DNA from 4 places in the Streptomyces sp. NPDC002499 genome. Region 2 is predicted to be linked to each of the others. Evidence: riboswitches for the same ligand, from Rfam matches in the RefSeq annotation. Region 2 holds a riboswitch; each other region holds the start of a gene.

Evidence for each region. Region 2 has a riboswitch for cyclic di-AMP ahead of ACWD5F_RS32270 (C40 family peptidase). Riboswitches for the same ligand answer to the same signal wherever they lie in the genome.
Region 1: another riboswitch for cyclic di-AMP. It lies ahead of ACWD5F_RS14490 (transglycosylase family protein); the one in region 2 lies ahead of ACWD5F_RS32270 (C40 family peptidase).
Region 3: another riboswitch for cyclic di-AMP. It lies ahead of ACWD5F_RS08745 (M23 family metallopeptidase); the one in region 2 lies ahead of ACWD5F_RS32270 (C40 family peptidase).
Region 4: another riboswitch for cyclic di-AMP. It lies ahead of ACWD5F_RS24150 (M23 family metallopeptidase); the one in region 2 lies ahead of ACWD5F_RS32270 (C40 family peptidase).

What each region holds. Positions count from the first base shown of each region.
Region 1 is NZ_JBSFXO010000005.1:87,193-92,059, reverse strand. Features, by position in the region: gene ACWD5F_RS14500 (cytochrome P450 family protein) at 1-57, shown strand, start outside; gene ACWD5F_RS14495 (transglycosylase family protein) at 250-1,215, shown strand; cyclic di-AMP (ydaO/yuaA leader) riboswitch at 1,431-1,597, shown strand; gene ACWD5F_RS14490 (transglycosylase family protein) at 1,602-2,303, shown strand; gene eno (phosphopyruvate hydratase) at 2,591-3,877, shown strand; gene ACWD5F_RS14480 (FtsB family cell division protein) at 4,005-4,481, shown strand; gene ACWD5F_RS14475 (DUF501 domain-containing protein) at 4,505-4,867, shown strand, end outside.
Region 2 is NZ_JBSFXO010000012.1:157,709-162,575, reverse strand. Features, by position in the region: gene ACWD5F_RS32280 (ATP-dependent Clp protease proteolytic subunit) at 49-684, shown strand; gene ACWD5F_RS32275 (hypothetical protein) at 692-1,000, shown strand; cyclic di-AMP (ydaO/yuaA leader) riboswitch at 1,370-1,549, shown strand; gene ACWD5F_RS32270 (C40 family peptidase) at 1,553-2,026, shown strand; gene ACWD5F_RS32265 (ATP-binding protein) at 2,089-2,547, opposite strand; gene ACWD5F_RS32260 (helix-turn-helix domain-containing protein) at 2,761-3,621, shown strand; gene ACWD5F_RS32255 (DUF397 domain-containing protein) at 3,631-3,858, shown strand; gene ACWD5F_RS32250 (8-amino-7-oxononanoate synthase) at 3,923-4,867, opposite strand, start outside.
Region 3 is NZ_JBSFXO010000003.1:146,228-151,094, reverse strand. Features, by position in the region: gene ACWD5F_RS08760 (bifunctional acetate--CoA ligase family protein/GNAT family N-acetyltransferase) at 1-616, opposite strand, end outside; gene ACWD5F_RS08755 (HPr family phosphocarrier protein) at 799-1,080, shown strand; gene ACWD5F_RS08750 (GntR family transcriptional regulator) at 1,241-1,933, opposite strand; gene ACWD5F_RS08745 (M23 family metallopeptidase) at 2,122-2,898, opposite strand; cyclic di-AMP (ydaO/yuaA leader) riboswitch at 2,912-3,071, opposite strand; gene ACWD5F_RS08740 (M16 family metallopeptidase) at 3,285-4,673, opposite strand; gene ACWD5F_RS08735 (M16 family metallopeptidase) at 4,670-4,867, opposite strand, start outside.
Region 4 is NZ_JBSFXO010000008.1:287,176-292,042, reverse strand. Features, by position in the region: gene ACWD5F_RS24150 (M23 family metallopeptidase) at 237-1,229, opposite strand; cyclic di-AMP (ydaO/yuaA leader) riboswitch at 1,232-1,403, opposite strand; gene ACWD5F_RS24145 (alpha-galactosidase) at 1,710-3,788, opposite strand; gene ACWD5F_RS24140 (tyrosine-protein phosphatase) at 3,968-4,765, shown strand; gene ACWD5F_RS24135 (DUF6126 family protein) at 4,796-4,867, opposite strand, start outside.

The DNA.
Region 1 (4,867 bases), on a different contig from region 2:
GGACTCATCATGCGCGGACTGCGCACGCTGCCCGTCGAGTTCACGCCACCCGGGTGACCGGATCGTCACCGCGCAGGTGCACGTGTCCACCTGCACAAACGTGACACGCATTCAACTCTGTGATCTTCACGTGATCTACGCGGCATTAACTTGTGACAAGCAATGGACTGCCTATACGTTCACCGTTCAAGTGCGGTGCCCAGCACCACGCGTCGCACTCGTCACCGCTCTCTTCTGAAAGGCCCCCGCATGCTCTCCGGGAACGGTCGTCACCGTCGCCCCCGCCAGGCTCCGGCCCTCCTCGTCGCGGCCGGCGTGACGGGCTCCGCCATCGCCATCCCGCTTCTCGGCGCGGTGAGCGCCAGCGCTGCCGACGGCACCACCTGGGACAAGGTGGCGAACTGCGAGACCGGCGGCTCCTGGAGCCAGAACGACGGGACCGGTTTCTACGGCGGGCTCAAGCTCTCGCAGGACGACTGGGAGCAGTACGGCGGTCTCGACTACGCCTCGCGCCCCGACCTGGCCAGCCGCAACCAGCAGATAGCCGTCGCCGAGAAGATCCTGGACGACCAGGGCGTGGGCGCGTTCCACACCTGCGGGCTGACCACGGGGCTGTCGAAGGACGACGGGTCGGCCGACATCGACACCGGGATCCTGGACGACTCGTCCGACTCCTCCTCGGACTCCTCGGACGGTTCCGGCTCCACCGGCCTGTCCAACACGCCCGGCGGTACGTCCGACGACTCGTCCTCGACGGACTCGTCCACGTCACCGTCGGCCTCGCCTGACTCTTCGTCCGATTCCTCGACCAACTCTGACGAATCGGACGATTACCTCTCGCCCTCCGACTCCCCGTCCGAGCCGACCGCGAGCGGTTCACAGGGAAGCGACAGCTCGTCGACAGATCGGGCGAAGGGTGACGACTCGGACAAGTCCGAGCAGGCCGTGGGCTCTTGGAGCCTGGTCGACACCGGCGCGGTCGGCTCCGGCAAGCATCGTGGCGCCAGTGCCGACGAGAACACGGTCGCCAGTGACACAGAAGGGTCCGCGCAGGGGTCGTACACCGTCCATGGCGGTGACACTCTCGCCTCCATCGCCGACTCCCTTGGCCTGGACGGCGGGTGGCGGGCGCTCTACGCCGAGAACAAGCAGGCCATCGGCGCCGACCCGAACGACATCGCGGCCGGTCAGACCCTGAGGCTTCCTGGCGAATAGGGGCGGACAGGGGCTGAACGGGGCGAAAAGCGACGGGAGTTAACGACGGTCTTCGGACTGAATGTCCGGTTTGGTGAAAGTGTGGGATGACTCTCAGATGCCCTGATCGTCTTTGAGTTTCCGCGGAATCCGTGTCTACGGTCATCACCGTTCGTCAACACGGACCCCGAATGCCGCAACGCCGAATCCTGCCAGCGGCCGTAGGGAACAGTCGTCGCTTCACAGCGCCGTAGGCAGGAGCGGGGGACCCAGGTAAGTGCCGGGCCCGGCAGACAGTGCCGGACCGGCTTGGGGTGAAGTCGTGCGCCGAGAGGCGCGCGGCCGGGCAACTCACACGGCCCGAACCCGACAGCTCACCTCGCAGGCGTCGGTGAGGGGATCTCCGCATGCTGTTTTCCAGCAAGGGCAAGCACCGCCGTCCGTCCAAGGCCACCCGCGTCGCCACGCTCGCCGGCGTGACCGGTGTCGCCATCGCCGCCCCGCTCATGGCGGCCGGCAACGCCTCCGCCGCCACCGCGTCCGAGTGGGACACGGTCGCCAGCTGCGAGTCCGGCGGCAACTGGTCCATCAACACCGGCAACGGCTACTACGGCGGTCTGCAGTTCTCCGCCTCCACGTGGGCCGCCTACGGCGGTACCCAGTACGCGTCGCAGGCCAACCAGGCCAGCAAGGCGCAGCAGATCACCGTCGCCGAGAAGGTGCTGGCCTCCCAGGGCAAGGGTGCCTGGCCGGTCTGCGGCACGGGCCTGTCCGGTGCCGCGTACAACGGCGGCAGCTCGTCGAGCTCCTCCAGCTCCTCGAACTCGTCCAGCTCTTCGAGCAGCGACGCCGGCACCCGCTCGAACGACTCGACGAGCACCTCCCGCTCCGCCGACCGTCCGGCCGCGAAGAAGACCGTCACCACCCCGACCGGCAAGAAGGTCAAGAAGGGCGACGGCGAGTACAAGGTCGTCAAGGGCGACACCCTCAGCACGATCGCCGAGAAGCACAAGGTCAAGGGCGGCTGGGAGAAGCTGTTCAAGCTGAACAAGGACATCGTCGAGGACGCCGACCTGATCTACCCGGGTCAGCAGCTGCACCTCAAGTGACAGAGACCTGGTAGCCGAACCACAGCGGCCTGACAGACGTGTCCCCCACCATGGAGGTCACGTGAGGGCCTCCCCCGTCCCCACGGGCTCCCCGCTCCGGTGCGTGTTCCCCCGTACGCACCGGGGCGGGGTTCTTTTTGCCCGCCTGCTTTGTTCCGTTCGGAAACAATTTACTCTCGGTTCTGTCCAAGGGGCGGCCCATCGGCTGGCTGTTCGTCCCGGGACGGTTAGGCTCGGTCCCGCAGAGCCATCGCGGCCCGCGTAGCCGCGTCACATTGAAGAAGGAGATGCTCGTGCCGTCCATCGACGTCGTCGTAGCCCGGGAAATCCTGGACTCCCGAGGCAACCCCACGGTCGAGGTCGAGGTCGGCCTCGACGACGGCAGCACGGGTCGTGCCGCCGTCCCCTCCGGCGCCTCCACGGGCGCCTTCGAGGCCATCGAGCTGCGTGACGGTGACCCCAACCGCTACCAGGGCAAGGGTGTCGAGAAGGCCGTCCTCGCCGTCATCGAGCAGATCGGCCCGGAGCTGGTCGGCTACGACGCCACCGAGCAGCGCCTGATCGACCAGGCGATGTTCGACCTGGACGCCACCGACAACAAGGGCTCGCTCGGCGCCAACGCCATCCTCGGCGTCTCCCTCGCCGTCGCGCACGCCGCCTCCGAGGCCTCCGACCTCCCCCTCTTCCGCTACCTGGGCGGCCCGAACGCGCACCTGCTGCCCGTTCCGATGATGAACATCCTGAACGGCGGGTCGCACGCCGACTCGAACGTGGACATCCAGGAGTTCATGATCGCCCCGATCGGCGCGGAGTCCTTCTCCGAGGCGCTGCGCTGGGGCGCCGAGGTCTACCACACCCTCAAGAAGGTCCTGAAGAGCAAGGGCCTGTCCACCGGCCTCGGCGACGAGGGCGGCTTCGCCCCGAACCTGGACTCCAACCGTGCCGCGCTCGACCTCATCCTCGAGGCCATCAAGCAGGCCGGTTACATCCCCGGCGAGCAGATCGCGCTCGCGCTCGACGTCGCCGCGTCCGAGTTCTACAAGGACGGCAAGTACGAGTTCGAGGGCAAGTCCCGCTCGGCCGCCGAGATGACCGAGTACTACGAGGAGCTCGTGGCGGCCTACCCGCTCGTCTCCGTCGAGGACCCGCTGTACGAGGACGACTGGGCCGGCTGGAAGGTCCTCACCGACCGCCTCGGCGACAAGGTGCAGATCGTCGGCGACGACCTGTTCGTCACCAACCCGGAGCGTCTGGCCCGCGGCATCGAGGACGGCGCGGCCAACGCGCTGCTCGTCAAGGTGAACCAGATCGGCTCGCTCACCGAGACCCTGGACGCCGTCGAGCTGGCCCAGCGCAACGGCTTCAAGTGCATGATGTCCCACCGCTCCGGCGAGACCGAGGACGTCACCATCGCCGACCTCGCCGTCGCCACCAACTGCGGCCAGATCAAGACCGGCGCCCCGGCCCGCTCCGAGCGCGTCGCCAAGTACAACCAGCTGCTGCGCATCGAGGAGATCCTCGACGACGCGGCGGTGTACGCGGGGCGCTCCGCGTTCCCGCGCTTCAAGGGCTGATCCGCAGAGCCAAGGGCAAGGGCTGCGCCGTACAGGGTCAAGCCCGAGCCAGTCGTACGTACGTCCCCGTACTCGGTCCCGTACCGTGTGCGGGGACGTACGCGCGTGTGAAAGGGGAGGCGGAGACATGGCCGTCAAGGACCGGGACCGTTTCTCCACCACCACCCGGATCCGGCTGCTCGGCGAGCAGACCGCCGCGCGGGTCTACCGCTCGCAGACCAAGCGCCAGGCCCGCCGCTCCCGGCTCACCGGCCGCGCGGCCCTGCTCGCGCTCGTCGTCTGCACGCTGGTCGTGGCGCTCGCCTACCCGATAAGGCAGTACGTCTCCCAGCGCGCCGAGGTCGCTGATCTGCAGCGGCAGAGGCAGCAGGCCAAGGAGCGGGTCGAGCAGCTGCGCGACCTCAAGGCGCGCTGGCAGGACGACGCGTACGCCGAGCAGCAGATCCGGCAGCGGCTGCACTACGTCATGCCCGGGGAGACCGGTTACGTCGTGATCGACCCGGACCTGACCAAGCAGTCGCGCGCCGACCTGGGGGCGGCCGACCGCCCCTGGTACTCGAACGTCTGGGACGGGGTCGACAAGTCCGACGCCTCCGACCAGTGACCTGACCAGAGAGACATTCCGCAGTGGAAACCCCTCCGCCGACCACCCCGCGCACCGAGCCCACCGACGCGGACGTGGCGGCCTTCGAGCAGCAGCTCGGCCGTCCGCCGCGCGGGCTGCGCGCCATCGCCCACCGTTGCCCGTGCGGTCAGCCCGACGTGGTGGAGACGGCCCCCCGCCTCCCCGACGGCACGCCCTTCCCGACGACGTACTACCTGACGTGCCCGCGCGCCGCCTCGGCGATCGGCACGCTGGAGGCGAACGGCGTCATGAAGGAGATGACGGCCCGTCTGGAGACGGACCCCGAACTGGCCGCCGCGTATCGCGCCGCCCACGAGGACTACATCGCCCGCCGCGACGCCATCGAGGTCCTGGAGGGCTTCCCG
Region 2 (4,867 bases):
TTTTACAGACGCAGTCGGCCACAGCAGACGCAGAAGGAGGGGGCACCCATGATCCGACCCACCGCCCGCCATGTCCTGCCCGAGTTCACCGAGCGCACCAGTTCCGGGGTCCGGACGATGGATCCGTACTCGAAGCTGCTGGAGGAGCGGATCGTCTTTCTCGGGACGCCGGTCGACGACGTCTCGGCGAACGACGTGATGGCGCAGTTCATGCACCTCGAGTACCAGGACCCGGACCGGGACATCTCGCTGTACATCAACTCCCCCGGCGGCTCGTTCACCGCGATGTCGGCGATCTACGACACGATGCGGTTCGTCACCTGTGACGTGGAGACCATCTGCCTGGGTCAGGCCGGCTCCTCCGCCGCGGTGTTGCTGGCCGCGGGCACACCGGGCAAGCGGCTCGCGCTGCCGGGTGCGCGCGTGGTCCTCCATCAGCCCGCGTTCTCCGGGCCGATCGAGGGACAGGCCAGTGATCTGGCCATCCAGGCCGAGGAGTTGATGCGGACCCGCGACCTGCTGGAGGAGCTGCTGGTACGGCACACCGGCCGCTCGGCGGAGCAGGTGCACGAGGACATCGAGCGGGACAACATCCTGGACGCGCAGGGGGCGTTGGAGTACGGCCTGGTGGACCGGATCGTCTCCACCCGCAAGACCACGCTCACCCCGCCCGCGGGGAGGTGAGCCGCCGGTGCTCCCACCCGAGCTGCCGCCGCTGCCCGCGTTGACGCGCGCCGAGGGCGAGTTGATCGACCGTTATCTCGACGTGGTCGACCTGCTCGGCCGGATCAACCCGGCGCGGGACGGGGACACCTACCGCGGGCTGCGGGCAGCGCAGGCGTTGGTGTCCAAGGCGGCCGAACTACGGGACGCGCTGGCGCTGATGCACCAGCGGGGCGAGGCCGAGGTGCACGCTCCCACCTTGGCGCGGGCGCTGCGGGTGCTGGACGGCGAGCGCCGCACGGCGCGGCTCACTCTGCCGCCGAGCTCCGCCAGTTGAGGCAGGCGTGGCCGGTTCGGATGTCCGCCGTGCGGTCGGGACGTCCGGACCGGAGGTGAAACGGACCAAATGACGTACCCCCGTTCGGCGGAGTTGCGGCTACTTCTTGGCGACCGTCAAGGTTGCGCAACGCGCGTGATGCGAGGGCCGCATGAGGCGTTCCTGTGCTGGTCCGGGGGGCTGCGCACCCCTGGACACCGGCTCGAACACGGGGGTGTCCACCCGAACGGGTGAGTGGTGAGTAACCCCACAAATCCCCGATTCCGTTGGGCTTTTCGGACATTCATAGGTCAAGATCCCTGTCTGACGACAAGACCCCGCCGCAGCGGCGGGGCGATCCGGGCGGACGCCGAGTCCTACCGCCGCCCGGATGACAGGTCGACAGGATTGCATCGGTAGGAGTGGAGGACCCAAGCACGACGGGTCGCCGGGACGGTCACGCCATGACCGGGTCGAGCAGCCCTTGGGGTGAAGCCGCGTCAGCGGCCGGGCAACTTTGTCAGCCCGAATCCGACAGGTCATCCTTCACAGGCGGCTGACGAAGGGTTGCGCATGTCTGCGCTCAATCGTGTCCCGTCGCTGATGGCCCGGGCCGGTACGGCCTCCGCTCTCACCCTCGCCGCAGTGGGCGGCTCCGTCGTGATCCCCGGTGTCGCATCCGACGCCGCGGCCGCGACACCTGCGACCAAGGCACTTCACATCGCGGCTTCCAAGAAGGGCTCCCCGTACAAGTACGGCGCCACCGGACCACGCCGCTTCGACTGCTCAGGGCTCACGCTGTACTCGTTCAAGAAGGCGGGCAAGAAGCTTCCCCGCACGGCGGCCCAGCAGTACAACAAGACCCACCACATCTCGGCCAAGGGCCGCAAGGCCGGGGACCTCGTGTTCTTCCACTCGGGCTCCAGCGTCTACCACGTCGGCATCTACGCCGGGAAGGGAAAGATCTGGCACGCCCCGAAGACCGGGGACGTGGTACGGCTGCAGAAGATCTGGACGAAGAGCGTCTGGTACGGCCGGGTCAGCTGACTCTCCCGCGGGGGCGACGGCGCCCTGACACGCCGTCGCCCTCGCGGGGCACGACACAGGCTCTACGGCTCCTGCTGTCCCGCGGTCGTGACCGGCCGCGCCGGTACGGTCCACGGAAGTTCGATGGAGACCGTCTTGCCGCCCTCCGGAGTGGCCCGCACCCGCAGCCGGCCGCCGCACTCCGCGGCCAGCCACCGAATGATCACCATGCCCCGGCCGTTGTCCTGTTGGACAGCGGCCGGCAGGCGTTTGGGAAACCGGGGGTGGCTGTCGGTCACCCCGATGCGCAGGTGTTCGTCACGGTCCAGCACGATGTCCACCGTGAAGGTGGGTGACTGGCCGAAGGTGTGCTGTACGGCGTTGGTGGCCAGTTCGGAGACGATGAGCCGGACACTGTCGGCCACCTCGGTGTCGGACGGCAGACCCCACTCCGCCAACGTCGAGACCACATAACCGCGGGCCGTGGCGACCGAGGCGGGTTCGCTCGGCAGAGTGACGGATGCTTCCAGGTGGTCTGCCATGGCGACGTCGTCCCTTTCCCGCGGGACCGGGGTCCGACACAGAGCGGATGGTTCGAGTACGGTCCCGGACTGGTGCTTCGTCGCCAGACTGCCATTACCGCGCCGGTCACGGGTGGCGATCCACCAAGATATGCATATATCTGTCGCTCAAAGCGGTGAACTCTACGACGGGAGACCGTATTTGGGCGGCCCGGAAGGAGTAAGGAGTGACCCATGCAGCACGGACCCGCGGTGCGCCGCCGGAAGCTGGGCGCCGAACTGCGTTCGTTGCGCACCGGGTCGGGGCTCACCAGTGGTGAGGCGGCCCGGATGGTGGGCTGGCATCAGTCGAAGGTGAGCCGGATCGAGACCGGCGCCAGCGGTGTGAAACCGGCCGATGTGCGGTTACTGCTGGATGCCTACGGCGTCTCGGATCCGCAGTTGCGGGAGATGCTCCAGATGCTGGCGGGCTCCGACGAGGGCGGCGGCCGGCACCACTGGTGGCACGCCTACCGCGGGGTGCTGCCGACGACCTACCGCGACTTCATCAGCCTGGAGTCCCAGGCGAGCGCGATGCGGACGCTGGAGACCTCGGTGGTGCCCGGGCTGTTGCAGACGCCCGAGTACGCGCGGGCGGTGACCAGGGCTGCGGTCGGAGGTCTGGACGACGAACGGCTCGACGCGCTGGTCGAGGTGAGGCTCGCCCGACAGGACGTCCTGCGTTCGAATCCGCCGCTGAAACTCAGCGCGATCCTGGACGAGGCGGTGCTGCGCCGGGAGATCGGCGGCCCTGACGTCATGTCACGCCAGCTGGCCCGCCTCATCGAGGCGGCTCGCCTGCCCCAAGTGCGGCTTCAGGTACTGCCGTTCACCGCCGGGGCGCATGTCGGCGTCACCGGACCTTTCGTTGTCTTCTCATTTTCGAGCACTTCTGATCTGGACGTGGTTGTTCTCGACCACTTGACGAGTAGCCTCTACCTCGAACGGAAAGAAGACCTCCAGGCCTACATCGAGGCCTTCAACACCCTTCAGATCTATGCCCTTTCACCCGAGGACTCGTTGGATTACATCGCCGCGATAGGTGACGGCGCGTAAGGAGGCACCATGTCAGCACTGCCTCGGAACGTTCCTTCCAGTACCGATCTGCACGGTGTGCGGTGGCTGCGCAGCAGCTACAGCACGGGAGCCAACAACTGCGTCGAGACGGCGCTGTCGCGCTCCGGCCCCTGGGCGGGGCTGCTCGCCGTGCGCGACTCCAAGGACGCGTCAGGACCCGTCCTGCTCTTCTCCCCCGAGAGCTGGGCGGGCTTCACGGCCGCGTTCGACCTCTGATCGGTTCCGTGTCCCGGACCTGATCAGTTCCGTATCCGGCGGCGCACGGCCGTGTCACGCCGACTCATGGTCGCGTTTCGCCGATCACACCCACAGCGCGTTCGATCTGCGCCTCGGAGAGGTCCGCACGGGCTGTCAGCCTGAGCCGTGAGATGCCGTCGGGCACGGAGGGGGGCCGGAAACACCCCACGACGAGCCCCGCGGCACGGCAGTCGGCCGCCCACCGCAAGGCCCCCTCCGGGGACGGCGCGCGCACGGAGACCACCGCGGCGTCGGGGCGTACCGCCTCGTGCCCCGCGGCGGTCAGGCGTGCGTGCAGTTCGGCCGCGACCGTACGCGCGCGTGCCGCCCGCCCCGGTTCCCGGCGCAGCAGCCCCAGGGCCGCCAGGGCGGCGCCCGCCGCCGCGGGGGCCAGACCCGTGTCGAAGATGAACGTCCGGGCCGCGTTGATCAGATGGTCGATCACCCGCGCGGGACCGAGGACGGCTCCGCCCTGGCTGCCCAGCGACTTGGACAGCGTGACCGTCACGACCACGTCGTCGGCGCCCGCGAGCCCCGCCGCGTGCGGCGCGCCGCGTCCGCCGTCCCCGAGGACGCCCAGCCCGTGCGCGTCGTCGACCAGCAGTCCCGCGCCGTGCTCCCGGCACACCCCGGCGAGCGCCGCGAGCGGGGCCGCGTCGCCGTCGACCGAGAACACCGTGTCGGACACGACGACCGCCGAGCCCTCCGGCCCCTCATGGGTGCGCAGCGCCTTGCGCACGGCCTCCGGGTCGGTGTGCGGGACCACCTGCGTGGTGCCCCGGGCCAGTCGGCAGCCGTCGATGAGGGAGGCGTGGTTGCCCGCGTCGGAGACGATCAGCGAGCCGTGCGGGGCCAGGGTCGTGACCGCGGCGAGGTTGGCCGCGTACCCCGAGGAGAAGACCAGCGCCGCCTCGAAGCCGCAGAAGTCGGCCAGCTCGCGCTCCAGCTCCGTGTGCAGCTCCGTCGTCCCGGTGACGAGCCGCGAGCC
Region 3 (4,867 bases), on a different contig from region 2:
CCGACCGCGCCTCGGCGCGCTGTTCACGCGCGCGTTGGACCGCGAGCGAGCGGTCGGTGGGCTCCAGGTCGAACTCGAGGCGGACGACGCCGTCCTCGAAGCTGCGCTTCTGGGTGTAGCCGGCGTCCATGAAGACTTTGATCATCTTGTTGTTGGCGGGCAGCACCTCGGCGGCGAAGCGGCGGATGCCGCGCTCGCGGGCGACGGCGGCGATGTGTTCGAGGAGCGCGGAGGCGACACCGCGTCCTTGGTGGGCGTCCTGGACGAGGAAGGCGACCTCGGCCTCGTCAGCCGGAGCGGACGCGGGCGTGCCCTCGGGACCAATGCGGTCATAGCGTACGGTGGCGATGAACTCGCCGCCGATCGTGGCCGCGAGCCCCACCCGGTCCACAAAGTCGTGGTGCGTGAAGCGGTGGACGTCCTTCGCGGACAGCCGCGGGTAGGGCGCGAAGAAGCGGTAGTACTTCGACTCGTCCGACACCTGCTCGTAGAAGCTGACCAGGCGGTCCGCGTCGTCGACGGTGATGGGGCGGACGCGCGCGGTGCCACCGTCGCGCAGCACGACGTCGGCTTCCCAGTGGGCGGGGTACTCGTGCCGGTCCGACGAGGTCTGCATGGGCCCCAGCGTACGGCTCGCGTATGACAACGGCGCGAGGCAGTCTGTGGGGAACACGCCTGTCCGCCGGGGACGGTGGAAGGGTGTGCGTCGGGCCGAGGCCGCGGCCCGACCGCACGCTATGGAAAACTGGTCTAGACAACATGGTCTAGACAACCTGAGACACTGAAGGGCAGCATCACATGGCTGAGCGCCGCGTCAACGTCGGCTGGGCCGAGGGCCTCCACGCCCGCCCCGCTTCCATCTTCGTCCGAGCCGCCACGGCCACAGGCGTCCCGGTGACGATCGCCAAGTCCGACGGCAACCCCGTCAACGCGGCCTCCATGCTCGCGGTTCTGGGCCTGGGCGCCCAGGGCGGCGAGGAGATCGTCCTCGCCTCCGGGGCCGAGGGCGCGGACGCCGCGCTCGACCGGCTGGCGAAGCTGGTCGCCGAGGGGCTCGAGGAGCTTCCCGAGACCGTCTGAAAATCGAATTGAGGGATACGGCACGCGTCACTTCGACGACACCGTCCCGCAACTCCGAAGGGCTCGCCCGAATTACCGGGCGAGCCCTTCGAATTTCCCGAGTTCGGGCAGCAGAAATAATCCCCCTGGAATTACCTTCTCTTTGTATACGGCGCCCGTGTTAATGCCGCACACCCGACATGTTTACGGGATGTTGCGAGTTCCTCACACGCTCCGCGCGCTCCCCGGTGCCGAAGCGCAGCCGGTGCGCGCTCGTCGAGTGCTCGGTGTGCAGGGCGGTGATCGCCCGCGCGCGCTCGGCGTCCCCGCGCGCCACGGCGTCGACGATCGCGCCGTGCTCCGCCCAGGACTCCACGGGGTTGGCCGGCGCCTCCACGGCGTACATCCAGGCGATCTTGTGGCGCAGCTGGGTCAGCGTCGAGGTCAGCGCGTGGCTGCCGGAGGCCTGGGCGAGCGTCTCGTGGAACCAGCCCCCCAGGGAGCGCAGATCCTCGCTGTTGCCCCTCCTGGCCCGCTCCTGGCCCAGCCTGACCAGGCCGCGCAGCACCTTGAGGTGGGCCTCGGTGCGCCGCTGCGCGGCCCTGGAGGCGCCGAGCGGCTCCAGCAGCATGCGCATCTCCAGCAGGTCGGCGGCCTCCTGCTCGGTCGGTTCCGCGACGCACGCGCCCGCGTGCCGCCGGGTCACCACGAAGCCCTCCGCCTCCAGCGTGCGCAGGGCCTCACGGACGGGGACGCGCGAGACGCCGTAGCGCCGCGCCAGCAGTTCCTCGGTGAGCCGGCCGCCGCGCTCGTAGACACCGGCGACGATGTCGTCCCGGATGGCCGTGCACACCGAGTGCGCCGGAATACGCATGTCCGACCTCCGTCTTAATCCCCGTGAAACGTCGCCGGTTGACGTGTGTTCAGTGACTCTATTGCAATCGGCTGGAATTTCCGACGGGGGACCGGAATCGATGGATATTTTTTGGACAGAGAGCGGACAGAAAGACCGAAAGCCCCGGCTCGGAGAGCCGGGGCTGAAGAAGATCTCGCGGTCCGTCGTCAGACGTTCACACCATGCGAACGAAGGTAGGCGACGGGGTCGATGTCCGATCCGTACTCGGGGGTCGTGCGGGCCTCGAAGTGGAGATGCGGACCGGTGACGTTGCCGGTCGCGCCGGAGAGGCCTATCTGCTGCCCGGGGGTGACCGTCTGGCCCACCGAGACCCCGATGGACGACAGGTGACCGTACTGGGTGTACGTCCCGTCGTTCATCTTGATCACTATCTGGTTGCCGTAGGAGCCGCCCCAGCCGGTCTCCACGACCGTGCCGGAGCCGACCGCGTGGACGGTCGTGCCGCTGGCCGCGTGGAAGTCGATGCCGGTGTGGCTGCCGGAGGACCACAGCGAGCCGCCGCTCTTGTAACCCGTCGAGACGTACGAGTTCGAGATCGGCGCGACGAAGGTGTTGAGGCGCTTGCGCTCGGCGGCCCGGGCGGCGCGCTCCTTGGCCTCGCGTTCCTCCTCGGCCCGCGCGGCGGCCTTCTTGCGTGCCGCCTCCGCCGCCGCCTTCTTGAGGGCGGCCTCCTCGGCCGCCTCCTTCTGGGCGTCGGCCTGGGCGTCGATCTTGGCGGCGATCGTGTCGCCGATGGTGATGACGGGGGTGAAACCGGTCTGCTCGACGGCGCTCTCGGCGGAGTTGTCCGCGGCGAGTGCCGGAGCTGCCAGGGTGCCGACGACGCCGGTGGTGGCGAGTGCCGCGACGCCCGCCGCACGGGCGGTGGTGCGCTTCACGCGGCTGGGACGACGGTGCTTCCCGGTGGCGCAGGTGAACGCCATGTACTGGGTGGTCCTTTCCTTCCTTCTCGCCTACCGGGTTAGCTGACGGGTTCGGAGCAGGAAGGTCTCCTACGGACCCCCTCGCGCAGCGCGCGGGCGTCCGATTCACCCCAGGGACATGGGTCCCCGGCTCCCCTGGCTCGCGCCGGACGGGGACTCGGCGATGACTGTCCGGTGCCGCGGATGCGGCGCGGTGCCTGACGGACAGCCCGGATGACGCTAAACGGGACAACTTTCAATCCCCAAACGGATCACGGCTTTTGTAGCGCATGCCACAGGGCAGACAGGCAACCTCTCCCTCAATTCGGACATACAGGGGCCCTGGTGACGCATCCGTCACCAGGGCCCCTGCGTGCGCGTGGCGCTCGCTCCGCCTCCGCCCGGTCCTACTCGGCCGGGACGACGGTGACTTCGCCGATCCCGAGAGCCTCCACGGGCTCCTTGATCTGCGCCGCGTCACCGACCAGGACCGTCACCAGACGGTCCACCGGGAAGGCGCTCACGGCGGCCGCGGTGGCCTCCACGGTGCCGGTCGCGGCGAGCTGCCGGTACAGCGTCGCCTGGTAGTCGTCGGGCAGGTTCTGCTCGACCTGGTCGGCCAGCGTGCTCGCGACGGCCGCCGCGGTCTCGTACTTCAGCGGCGCCACGCCCACCAGGTTCTGCACGGCGACATCGCGCTCGGCGTCGGTCAGACCGCCCTCGGCGAGCGTGCGCAGCACCGTCCACAGGTCCTCAAGCGCCGGGCCGGTGTTCGGGGTGTCGAAGGAGCCGCTGATGGCGAGCATCGCGGCCCCGGTGCCGTCCGGGGCGGACCGCAGGACCTGCCCGAACGCCCGGACGCCGTAGGTGTAGCCCTTCTCCTCGCGCAGGACGCGGTCGAGGCGGGAGGTGAGGGTGCCGCCCAGGCAGTACGTGCCGAGCACCTGCGCGGGCCACACGCGGTCGTGCCGGTCGGGGCCGACGCGGCCGATGAGCAGCTGCGTCTGTACGGCGCCCGGGCGGTCCACGATGATCACGCGCCCGGTGTCGTCGGCGGTCACCGGCGGCACGGGACGCGGCTCGGCCGAGGAGCCGGTCCAGGAGCCGAGGGTGTCGCCGAGCAGCTCGTCGAGGTCGATGCCGGTGAGGTCGCCGACGACCACGGCGGTCGCGGTCGCCGGACGGACGTGCTTCTCGTAGAAGGCGCGTACGGCCGCCGAGTCGATGTTCTCGACGGTCTCCTGGGTGCCCTGGCGCGGGCGCGACATGCGCGAGCCGGCCGGGAAGAGCTCCTTGGAGAGCTCCTTCGCCGCACGCCGGGAGGGGTTGGCCAGCTCGTGCGGGATCTCGTCGAGGCGGTTGGTGACCAGGCGCTCGATCTCGCTGTCCGCGAACGCGGGCGCCCTGAGGGCGTCGGCCAGCAGACCGAGGGCCTTGGTGAGGCGCGAGGCGGGCACTTCGAGGCTGATCCGGACGCCGGGGTGGTCGGCGTGCGCGTCGAGCGTCGCACCGCAGCGCTCCAGTTCGGCCGCGAACTCCTCGGCGGAGTGCTTGTCGGTGCCCTCGGAGAAGGCCCGCGCCATGATCGTGCCGACGCCGTCCAGGCTGGCCGGTTCGGCCTCCAGGGGCGCCGCCAGGAGAACCTCCACGGCGACGACCTGCTGGCCGGGACGCTGGCAGCGCAGGACGGTCAGGCCGTTGTCGAGCGTCCCGCGCTCGGGGGCCGGGAACGCCCACGGCCTGGCCTCGCCGGCCTGGGGCTGCGGGTGGAATTCCATCGCGGCGAGCTCGGTCACTTGGCCGCCTCCTCGTTCTCGGTGGGCTCGGCGGACTCGGGGTGCTCGGCGGCGACGGGCTCGTAGACGAGCACCGCGCGGTTGTCGGGGCGGAGCCGGGCCTTGGCGATCTCCTGGACCTCTTCCGGGGTCACCTCCAGGACGCGCTGCACGGCGGTCAGGGCCAGCTGCGGGTCGCCGAACAGGACGGCGTA
Region 4 (4,867 bases), on a different contig from region 2:
CACAAGCGAACATGATTCACCTTCGAATGTGACCTACGCGACCGTAGGAAAGGGTTGACGTGCGGTGAGATAAGCCACTCCTAAAGTGTTCACCAAACCAGGAATAGCTTTCCGGCCACGGCTGTTGACGGCTGGAACGCCCTGCCGAAGGCGGCACCACGTCACACCGAAGGCCGGACCCGGGGATCGGGATCCGGCCTTCGGCAGCGTGTCAGGCAGGTGGTGCGGGAGGTGCGTCAGCCGACGGCGACGCCCTTCGTACGGAGGTACGCGACCGGGTCGACGTCGGAGCCGTAGTCGGGGGTCGTACGGATCTCGAAGTGCAGGTGCGGTCCGGTCACGTTGCCGGTCGCGCCGGAGAGGCCTATCTGCTGGCCCTCGGTCACGGTCTGGCCGGCCGAGACGGAGAGCTGCGAGAGGTGGGCGTACTGGGCGTAGTAGCCGTCGTTCAGCTTGATGACGACCTGGTTGCCGTACGCGCCGCCCCAGCCCGCGGAGACGACCGTGCCTGCGGCCACGGCCTTGAGCGAGGTGCCGGTCGGGACGACGAAGTCGACGCCGGTGTGGTAGCCGCTGGACCACATGCTGCCGGCCACCCGGTAGCCGGTGCCGATCGTGGCGCCGGTGACCGGAAGGGTGTAGCCGCTGGAGCTGGTGGCGGAGTCGGCGGACTGCGTGCTCGTCGAGTTCGAGGAGGCCTGGCTGTCCGAGGAGGAACTCTTCGAGGAGGAGTCCTTCGAGGACGAGGAGCCGGAATTCTTCGAGGAAGACGAGGAAGAGGGCGCGGACTCGGTGGTGCCGGTCGCGGCCTTCTTGCCGAGCGTGAGCTTCAGGCCGGGGTGGATGAGCGACGGGTCGTCGCCGACGGCCGCACGGTTGTCCGAGTAGAGCTTCTGCCAGCCGCCGGTGACGTTCTCCTCGTCGGCGATCTTCGCGAGCCAGTCGCCGGACCGCACCGAATAGGTGCGCACACCTTGGGTGTTGGCTGTGCTCTTCTTGGCCGACTTCTGTGCCGTCGACTTCTGCTGGACCGACGTCTTCTCGACATCCGGAAGCGACTGGACGGCCTTTTCCGAAACCGCCTGGGAAGCCGATTCGGAGGTGGCCGCGTGGGCGCCGGTGGCCCCCATGAGCGGGAGGGCGAGCGCGGCGCCCCCGGTGCCGGCGACGGCGATGGTGCGGGTCAGGCGCTGGGACTTGGGGCGGCGGTGCTTACCCTTCGCGGGCATGACGAATTCCTCTCCGGCGCCTGCGAGGTGAGCTGTCGGGTGCGAGCTGGAGATGCCCGGCCGTGCTTTTCGGCACGGCTTTACCCCAAGCCTGTTCCGGAGACCGGAACAGGCGGTTGTACCTGTGGGTCCCCCGCTCCTGCCGTTCACGGGTGAGTTGTGCGGACTCCGGTCGGCGGCAGGATTTGGCGTCCGTCCGGATTGGTGGCGAACGTAAGCGACCAGGACGCGAAGGAACAAGTAGAGGTTCCCTGTGAATACGTTTCTCTTGATCCCTTGCGAGAATTCACGGTCACCCTGCGTGAATTAAGGACCCGCCACCAGGCACAAACACCCTTGAAAAGCACGTGCATTACGTGGACATGCAGAACCACGCACGGTCACGGATATGACGCTCCTCACGTGACGCCACCCCAGTCCGCCTTATTCCAGAGCGAGTTGGAACGAAGGCGAACCAAGGCGCCAATTCGGACAGAAGAGTCAGATGCGACGGAGCCGAAGAACCGTCGCATCGAAGTCGCCGCGCAGTCCGGTCCGAAGTCCGTGATGCAGCAGTACGGCACCCCTGTGAACTTCGCCCGTTTCGAGGCATTCGTACGACGCTGTCGGGTCCAGCCCGCGCAGCCGCAGCGCCGGCACGGGCTCGCCGTAGCTCTGCGCCTGGAGCCAGGCGAGGACCACGGCCTCGTCCCCGAGCACGTACTGGACGGCACTGAGCCCGCCCTGCGGGGCCCGCAGCCGGTAGAGGTCACCCTGCTGCACGAGGTGCCGGATCTCCTTGTACAGGGCGACCCAGTCGCCCGCCTCGGCCAGTTCCTCCTCGGTCCACTTGGTGAGGTCGCCGCCGACGCCCAGCACGCCCGCCATGGAGCTCACGAACCGGAAGCGCAGCGAGCTGACGCGGTCGTTGAGCTGGGTGTTGGGGCTGTCGGTGACCCAGGCGGCCATCACGCGCGCGGGGTGGATCTGGGTGAAGCCGTGCTGGATGGCGAGCCGGTCGAGCGGGTCGGTGTTGTCGGAGGTCCACACCTCGTCCGTGCGGCTGATGATCCCGAGGTCGATCCGGCCGCCGCCGCCCGAGCAGGACTCGAAGGAGACTCCGGGATGCGCCGCCCGCAGCCGGTCCAACAGGGCGTACAGCGCGTGCACATGGTCGATCCACAGCCGCTGCGGGTACGCGTCGCCGGGCCAGCCGGCGTCGGTGAAGCAGCGGTTGAAGTCCCACTTCACGTAGTCGATCGGGGCGCTGGAGAGGATGGCGTCGAGCTTCTCCCAGAGGTACTCCTGGACGTCCGGCCGGGCCAGGTTGAGTACGAGCTGATTGCGGAACTCCGTCCGCTTTCGTCCCGGTTGGAACTGCACCCAGTCGGGGTGCGCGCGGTACAGGTCGCTGTCCGCGTTGACCATCTCGGGCTCGACCCAGATGCCGAACTGCATGCCGAGCGCGTGCACCTCGTCGGCGAGCGGCTTCAGGCCCCCGGGGAAGCGGTCGGGGTTGGGCGTCCAGTCGCCGAGTCCGGCCCGGTCGTTGACGCGCTTGCCGAACCAGCCGTCGTCGACCACGAACAGCTCGACACCGATCGCCGCGGCCTGCCGGGCGAGGGCGCCCTGCTGCTCCTCGGAGATGTCGAACTCGGTGGCCTCCCAGGAGTTGAACAGCACGGGCCGGTCCCGGTCCGCGTCCGGGATGACGTACGTCCGCTGGTAGGCGTGCCAGGCACGGCTCGCGCCGCCGAAGCCGCCCTCGCTCCACAGACCGGCGAAGACGGGGGTGGTGAAGGACTCCCCCGCCGCAAGGCGCAGCAGCCCGGACTCGTCGTACCCGACGCCACCGTTGATCTGCACGCGCGCGTCGGGGAGTTGCGCCACCGCGATCCGCCAGGAGCCCGACCACCCGAGCGCGCAGCCGTACACCTCGCCGCGCTCCTCGGTCGCGTCGGTGTCCAGGGCGACCCAGGGCAGGTGCTGGTGGCTGGTGTGGCCGCGGCGGCTGCCGATGACCTTCTCGCCGTAGGTGAGCGGTGCCGAGGTCAGCTGCGACTCCGCCGCCCACCGGCCGTGCAGGTGCGACAGCCGCCAGCCCTCGCGGTCGGGCAGCGTCCAGGTCGCCGAGTCTGCACGCAGAAGCTCCACGACCGGCCCCTCGTTGTCGAGGGTCACCCAGCGCTCCACGACGTCGTGCCGCATCCGGTAGTGCAGGGTGATGGCGAGCCCGTCGTCCCGGAAGCGCAGCCGCAGTTCGCCGTCCTCGCCCTCTTCGGACTCGTACGCCTCGAACCGCCACTCCGTGCCGCGCCGCTCCTCGGTGCGCACGGACAGGGCGGGCCGGACGAAGCGCGGGCCGCCCTCGACGGGGTACTCCTCGCGCCCGTCGAGCTGCGACTCGAAGCCCCGGTACTCGGGCTGCGGAAGCGCGGCCAGCGCCTCGGCGTCGGCGAGCTCGATCCGGGGGCCCCAGTGCAGATGCAGCAGGACGTCGTCCTCGGTGAGATGGACGGCGTAACTGCTCAGCGGCCCCGAAAGGAGCCACGTACGACCGTTGTCGGCGATCTCCAGCATCAAGCTCCCACACTTCCCAACAGACGCGACCAAGGACCAACATCATCAATGGTCGTGCCGCCCGAGGCAACGCCTGTGGACAACTCATTGCCCCCGGAACCCGTGTCGTATCGTCGAAGACGCACCCCGTCGGCCATCATGCCGAGCCGCGCCGGCCGGGTGGACTGGGAGGAGCCCCCGTGACGCAGCAGATCCCGTCGACCGAGCCCGAGCTGACCGGAGTCCGCAATTTCCGCGATGTGGGCGGGCTGCCGACGGTGGACGGACGGCGGGTGCGGCAGGGAGTGCTGTTCCGCAGCGGGCACTTGGCGCACGCGACCGCGGAGGACGCGGTGTTCCTCTCGTCCCTGGGGCTGCACACGATCTTCGACTTCCGCAACGCGGCCGACCAGAAGCTGGAGGGCCCGGACGTCGAGCTGCCGGGTGTGCTGAACGTGAACCTCCCGCTCACCGACCCGGCCCACGGCGCCGACTTCTGGACGATGGTCCGGGACGGCGAGATCGAGCAGCTGCGCGAGATCCTCGGCGACGGCAAGGCCGCGAACCGGATGATCAGCTCCTACCGCACGATCATCAAGGGCCGCACCGCCGAGCACGCACGCGTACTGCACGCGCTCGCCGAGGACAGCGCGCCCGCGCTGATGCACTGCGCGGCGGGCAAGGACCGCGCGGGTCTCTCCATAGCCGTGACGCTGCTCGCCCTGGGCGTCGAGCGCGAGGCGATCATCGCCGACTACCTGGAGTCGAACGCGAAGCACCGCCGCTACAAGGTGCGCCGCAGCAGCGGTGCCGAGTCCGCGTACTCCCCCGAGGTCATGGAGCTGCTCAGCCCCCTCTTCGAGGCACGCGCCGAGTATCTGACGGCGGCCTTCGACACCATCGAGGAGACGTGGGGCGACGTCGACACCTACCTGGAGCAGGGTCTGGGCGTCACCCCGGAGATCCGGGAGCGGCTGCGCGAGCGCCTGCTCGACTGACCACGGCGGCCAACCGGCCGACGGCCGGCACTACTTGGCGCCCGCGCCGACCTCGAACAGCAGGAACAGGAACGCCGCGAACACGTGCCCGGCGGCGATGTA